3 regions of the Streptomyces sp. NPDC050145 genome follow, and region 2 is predicted to be linked to each of the others. Evidence: predicted binding sites of a transcription regulator. Region 2 holds the regulator's gene; each other region holds the start of a gene.
What was found. The regulator HrcA, encoded in region 2, represses chaperone genes, less so after heat shock. The targets are predictions, from matches to a motif close to TTNGCACTCNGNNNNNCNGAGTGCNAA.
Positions count from the first base shown of each region.

Region 1: the regulator HrcA is predicted to act here: its motif matches at 1,324-1,350, upstream of groL (chaperonin GroEL).
Region 3: the regulator HrcA is predicted to act here: its motif matches at 850-876, upstream of groES (co-chaperone GroES).

Region 1 covers NZ_JBITJS010000022.1:20,580-22,846, forward strand. The annotation lists gene groL (chaperonin GroEL) at 1-1,191, opposite strand, end outside; gene ACIBTU_RS33770 (cold-shock protein) at 1,550-1,756, opposite strand; gene ACIBTU_RS33775 (MoaD/ThiS family protein) at 2,219-2,267, opposite strand, start outside.
Region 2 covers NZ_JBITJS010000005.1:352,873-355,139, reverse strand. The annotation lists gene ACIBTU_RS13080 (MBL fold metallo-hydrolase) at 1-324, opposite strand, end outside; gene hrcA (heat-inducible transcriptional repressor HrcA) at 478-1,494, shown strand; gene dnaJ (molecular chaperone DnaJ) at 1,495-2,267, shown strand, end outside.
Region 3 covers NZ_JBITJS010000014.1:207,091-209,357, reverse strand. The annotation lists gene ACIBTU_RS27565 (polysaccharide deacetylase family protein) at 1-691, shown strand, start outside; gene groES (co-chaperone GroES) at 1,023-1,331, shown strand; gene groL (chaperonin GroEL) at 1,465-2,267, shown strand, end outside.

The sequences.
Region 1 (2,267 bases), on a different contig from region 2:
GGCGTCCTCGATGCGGTGCTTGCGCTCCTTGAGCTCGACCTCGGTGGCCGCGCCCGCCTTGATGACGGCGACGCCGCCGGCGAGCTTGGCGAGGCGCTCCTGGAGCTTCTCGCGGTCGTAGTCCGAGTCGCTGTTCTCGATCTCGGCACGGATCTGGTTGACGCGACCCTGGACCTGGTCGCTGTCACCGGCGCCGTCGACGATCGTCGTCTCGTCCTTGGTGATGACGACCTTGCGGGCGCGGCCGAGCAGGTCGAGACCGGCGTTCTCCAGCTTGAGGCCGACCTCCTCGGAGATGACGGTGCCGCCCGTGAGGATGGCGATGTCACCGAGCATGGCCTTGCGGCGGTCGCCGAAGCCCGGGGCCTTGACGGCGACGGACTTGAAGGTGCCACGGATCTTGTTGACGACCAGGGTCGACAGGGCCTCGCCCTCGACGTCCTCGGCGATGATCAGCAGCGGCTTGCCGGACTGCATGACCTTCTCGAGCAGCGGAAGGAGGTCCTTCACGTTGCCGATCTTCGAGTTGACGATCAGGATGTACGGGTCGTCGAGCGACGACTCCATGCGCTCCATGTCGGTGGCGAAGTACGCCGAGATGTAGCCCTTGTCGAAGCGCATACCCTCGGTGAGCTCGAGCTCCAGACCGAAGGTCTGGGACTCCTCGACGGTGATGACGCCTTCCTTGCCGACCTTGTCCATGGCCTCGGCGATGAGCTCGCCGATCTGGGTGTCGGCGGCGGAGATGGAGGCCGTGGAAGCGATCTGCTCCTTGGTCTCGACATCCTTGGCCTGCTCGAGCAGGGCGGCGGAGACGGCCTCGACGGCCTTCTCGATGCCACGCTTGAGGGCCATCGGGTTGGCACCGGCGGCCACGTTGCGAAGGCCTTCGCGAACGAGGGCCTGGGCCAGGACGGTCGCGGTCGTCGTGCCGTCACCGGCGACGTCGTCCGTCTTCTTCGCGACCTCCTTGACCAGCTCGGCGCCGATCTTCTCGTACGGGTCCTCGAGCTCGATCTCCTTGGCGATGGACACACCATCGTTGGTGATCGTGGGGGCGCCCCACTTCTTCTCGAGGACGACGTTGCGACCCTTGGGGCCCAGGGTCACCTTGACGGCGTCGGCGAGCTGGTTCATGCCGCGCTCGAGGCCGCGCCGTGCCTCCTCGTCGAACGCGATGATCTTGGCCATGTGAAGTGGTCCTCCCGGACGGGGTGGAAAAGCAAGCAAACGGACCGTGCCGGCGCCCGCGACGGACGGCTTGCGCACCTTGTGGTTCCTTGCCCCACCCGGCGTGCGAGCCTCACTGGCCCGATCCAAGTTCTGTCACTCTCACTCGGAGAGTGCTAAGCCCAATGATTAGCACTCGCCCCATGCGAGTGCAAGCGGCTACCACAGATCCGCACCCCCGCGCGCCACCCGGTCCCGCCCCCGACCCCGCTCCCGGTCCCGCACCGCTCCGGCCTCCGGGCAGCACGAAGGGCCCGCACCCCCGATCGGGGACACGGACCCTCGTGTCGTACGAAGCTTGCGGTCAGACGCGCGCGCTTCAGCCGGCGGCAAGCCGAACCATGTCGGCCTGCGGCCCCTTCTGGCCCTGCGAGATCTCGAACTCGACCCGCTGACCCTCTTCAAGGGTGCGGTATCCGTCCATCTGGATGGCGCTGTAGTGGACGAAAACATCCGCACCACCGTCGACCGCGATGAAGCCGTACCCCTTCTCCGCGTTGAACCACTTGACGGTGCCCTGAGCCATGCCTAACTCCCCTATTACTGGCCCTTGCGCGAGTCCGCACTTCGCGGACCCGGGTCAGACCTCACGCCCCAAAGGGTTGGGGGTGTGCGCCGGAACGCGTCGACCGCGGCCGAATGTATCTGCCCAACTGCCCTCTGCAACAGGTCAATCGGACGACAATTCTGAGCGCCCGCGATCGGGGAAACCGGGCCAACTCACCGGATCCCAGGGCAAGTCGGGTCGAATAAATGCCATAAAAGGCCCGAATGGGCGGGGCGCTTTGGCTGCTTCTCATCGGGATTCGCTCAAGAACTCATATGCGTCCGTCATGCACCACGGACGGGAGCGGAGCAGCTTCCCCAACTGTACCCCGCTCAACCATGCAGAATTGCCCCCTCCGCTTCTCTGGCGGAGGGGGCAATTCTGGTAACTCTGGGTAAGTCAGGGAAATCCCGGACGGTCGAGGCGATCAGCCGCCGTCGATCAGCCGCCGGCGACGGCGGGAATGATCGAGACGCCGGCGCCGTCCGGC
Region 2 (2,267 bases):
ACGCGCGCGTGCCTGGGCGAAGAGCGTGTCGACGCCCACCGCCCCGTACACCTCGACGCCCGCGAACGCCGCCGTGCCGAAGACGTGGTCGAAATGGGGGTGGGTCAGCGCGATGTGCGTCACGCCCGCGTGCGGGCCGAGCAGCCGGCGTACGTCCGTGCGCAGCCGGGCCCCCTCGCGGAGTGAGGATCCCGTGTCGATCAGCAGGGCCGCGCCGTCCCCGGCGACGAGACCTGCCGTGCAGTCCCAGCCCGGCAGCCGGACCCGGCCCACGCGCGGGGCCAGTTCCTCCCAACCCGTCCCCACCCAGTCGATACGTTCCATGTACTCGACGCTAGCGCTCTTGCTAGGGGCGTACCCACCGGCCGTACACTGACCCGGGGACGACTGGCACTCGCCCACAGCGAGTGCCAACAGCGTCCGAGAGACAGATCGAGAGACCGAGATCGAGCGGGGAGTCGCTGGAGGTGTGCGCCGATGCTCAGTGAACGCAGGCTCGAGGTGCTGCGCGCCATCGTCCAGGACTACGTCGGCACCGAGGAGCCGGTCGGCTCCAAGGCGCTGACCGAGCGCCACCGGCTGGGCGTCTCCCCGGCCACGGTGCGCAACGACATGGCCGCCCTGGAGGACGAGGGATACATCGCCCAGCCGCACACCAGCGCGGGCCGTATCCCGACCGACAAGGGGTACCGCCTCTTCGTCGACAAGCTCACCAGCGTCAAGCCGATGACCCTGCCCGAGCGGCGCGCGGTCCAGAACTTCCTGGAGGGCGCCGTCGACCTCGACGACGTCGTGGGCCGTACGGTGCGGCTGCTCGCGCAGCTCACCCGGCAGGTGGCGATCGTCCAGTACCCGTCCCTGACCCGGTCCACGGTGCGCCACGTCGAGCTGCTCTCGCTGGCGCCGGCGCGGCTGATGCTCGTACTGATCACGGACACCGGCCGGGTCGAGCAGCGGATGATCGACTGCCCGGCGCCGTTCGGCGAGAGCTCGCTCGCGGATCTGCGGGCCCGGCTCAACAGCCGGGTGGCGGGACGCCGGTTCGCCGACGTGCCGCAGCTGGTGCAGGATCTGCCGGAGGCCTTCGAGGCGGAGGACCGCGGCACGGTCTCGACGGTGCTCTCCACTCTCCTGGAGACGCTCGTCGAGGAGTCCGAGGAACGGCTGATGATCGGCGGCACCGCCAATCTCACCCGCTTCGGACATGACTTTCCCCTCACCATCCGGCCCGTCCTCGAGGCACTCGAGGAGCAGGTCGTGCTCCTCAAGCTCCTTGGTGAGGTCAATGATTCGGGCATGGCCGTACGGATCGGTCATGAGAACGCACACGAGGGACTCAACTCCACGTCCGTCGTGTCGGTCGGCTACGGTTCGGGCGGCGAGGCAGTCGCCAAGCTCGGCGTCGTCGGACCGACACGCATGGATTACCCGGGAACGATGGGAGCAGTACGCGCAGTGGCACGTTACGTCGGACAGATCCTGGCGGAGTCGTAAGTGGCCACGGACTACTACGCCGTACTCGGCGTGCGCCGCGACGCTTCCCAGGACGAGATCAAGAAGGCCTTCCGGAGGCTGGCCCGCGAGCTTCACCCGGACGTGAATCCGGACCCGAAGACGCAGGAGCGCTTCAAGGAGATCAACGCCGCCTACGAGGTCCTCTCGGATCCGCAGAAGAAGCAGGTCTACGACCTGGGGGGCGACCCCCTGTCGCAGTCCGGCGGAGGCGGTGCGGGCGGATTCGGAGCCGGTGGCTTCGGCAACTTCTCGGACATCATGGACGCGTTCTTCGGTACGGCGTCGCAGCGCGGCCCGCGCTCGCGCACGCGCCGTGGCCAGGACGCCATGATCCGTCTGGAGGTCGAGCTCGACGAGGCGGCCTTCGGCACCACCAAGGACCTCCAGGTCGACACGGCCGTCGTCTGTACGACCTGCAGCGGCGAGGGCGCGGCCCCCGGTACGTCCGCGCAGACCTGTGACATGTGCCGCGGTCGCGGTGAGGTCTCGCAGGTCACGCGGTCCTTCCTGGGCCAGGTCATGACCTCGCGGCCGTGTCCGCAGTGCCAGGGCTTCGGCACCGTGGTCCCGACCCCGTGCCCCGAGTGCGCGGGCGACGGCCGCATCCGCTCCCGCCGCACGCTCACGGTGAAGATCCCGGCGGGTGTGGACAACGGCACGCGGATCCAGCTCGCGGGCGAGGGTGAGGTCGGCCCCGGCGGCGGCCCCGCCGGCGACCTGTACGTGGAGATCCACGAGCTGCCGCACCCGAC
Region 3 (2,267 bases), on a different contig from region 2:
GTCGGCGCGCGCCTCCGGTGCGGCGGGTCCCGCGCGGGACGACCGTGCCGGCCCGGCTGCGCACCGCCGCTGGGGGCTCGCCGAGCCGCTGGACCCGCCGCCCGTGCCGCCGTCGCGTCCGGTGCTGCCGAGCCGGGCGCCGGGCGCGGTGCCACCGGTGATCGAGCGCGTCCCCACCCGGGACAAGGTGGTCTTCCTGACCTTCGACGGCGGCGTGGAACGCGACCCGCGCTTCCCGCAGCTGGTCCACGACCTGCGCCTGCCCGTCTCGGTGTTCCTGGACGGCTCCGCCGCGGGCCCCGGTCAGGACCCGTATGGCAGGCTGCGCGCGCTCGGCGCCGGCGTCCAGAACCGCACCCTGACCCACCCGTACCTGCCCGGCCTCGGCTACGTCCGCCAGCACGCCGAGATCTGCGGGCAGCAGCGCCGGCTCGCGGGCCGCTTCGGCCGGGCCCCGCGGCTGCTGCGGCCGCCGTCCGGCGACTACGACGCCAGCACCCTGAGGGCGGCGGGTGCCTGCGGCATCGACGCGATCGTCCTGGGCCGCGACCCGTCCCGCACGGACCGCCTCCGCCCCGGCGACATCATCCTCCCGCCGTCCACCAGGTCCCTGACCCCGTCGACGGCCACCCTCCTGCGCCATATCCAGCAACAGGGCTTCACGGTCGCCAAACTGGAGGACTACATCTGACGAGCCCCTGAAGGCTGCGCGCAGCGCATGCCTTCAGGGGCTCGGGGAACTGCGCGAGAAGCCCCACCGGCCGGCACCCGGCAACGATCAAGCACCCCCGCGGCGCCCCCCCGGATCGGCGAAGCCGCCCCGAAAACCCCACGCCGCGCCGCAGGCATTTGGCACTCCGCTTGACCGAGTGCTAATCGCGGTCATAGTCTCGGCCCTGGCACTCACCACTGGAGAGTGCCAACACAGCGACGGGCAGATCCGGCACCCGCGACGACGGATCCACCTGGTCGCCACCTCAGACAGTTAACCCCGTGAGATCTCCGAAGGGGGAGGTCGGATCGTGACGACCACCAGCTCCAAGGTTGCCATCAAGCCGCTCGAGGACCGCATTGTGGTCCAGCCGCTCGACGCCGAGCAGACCACCGCCTCTGGCCTGGTCATCCCGGACACCGCCAAGGAGAAGCCCCAGGAGGGCGTCGTCCTGGCCGTGGGCCCGGGCCGCTTCGAGAACGGCGAGCGCCTGCCGCTCGACGTCAAGACCGGCGACATCGTGCTGTACAGCAAGTACGGCGGCACCGAGGTCAAGTACAACGGTGACGAGTACCTCGTCCTCTCGGCCCGCGACGTCCTCGCGATCGTCGAGAAGTAAGTCGAGAAGCAGCACCTTTGTTTCGAATCTGCGCCCCTGGCACCCGCATCGTAAGAAGCCGGGGTCGGGGGCGCGGTTCGTTGCTCACCACCCAGCAGCACCCCTAGCTTTCCGAGAGGGCTGAACCGCTCCCATGGCGAAGATCCTGAAGTTCGACGAGGACGCCCGTCGCGCCCTCGAGCGCGGCGTCAACAAGCTTGCCGACACGGTCAAGGTGACGATCGGCCCCAAGGGCCGCAACGTCGTCATCGACAAGAAGTTCGGCGCCCCCACCATCACCAACGACGGTGTGACCATCGCCCGCGAGGTCGAGGTCGAGGACCCGTACGAGAACCTCGGCGCCCAGCTGGTGAAGGAGGTGGCGACCAAGACCAACGACATCGCGGGTGACGGTACGACCACCGCCACCGTGCTGGCCCAGGCTCTGGTCAAGGAAGGCCTGCGCAACGTCGCCGCCGGCGCTTCCCCGGCCGCCCTGAAGAAGGGCATCGACGCCGCGGTCAAGGCCGTGTCCGAGGACCTCCTCGCGACCGCCCGCCCGATCGACTCGAAGTCCGACATCGCCGCCGTCGCCGGTCTGTCCGCCCAGGACAGCCAGGTCGGCGAGCTCATCGCCGAGGCGATGGACAAGGTCGGCAAGGACGGTGTCATCACCGTCGAGGAGTCCAACACCTTCGGTCTGGAGCTGGACTTCACCGAGGGCATGGCCTTCGACAAGGGCTACCTGTCCCCGTACTTCGTCACCGACCAGGAGCGTATGGAGGCCGTCCTCGACGACCCGTACATCCTGATCCACCAGGGCAAGATCGGGTCCATCCAGGACCTGCTCCCGCTCCTGGAGAAGGTCATCCAGGCCGGTGGCTCCAAGCCGCTGCTGATCATCGCCGAGGACGTCGAGGGCGAGGCCCTGTCGACCCTGGTCGTGAACAAGATCCG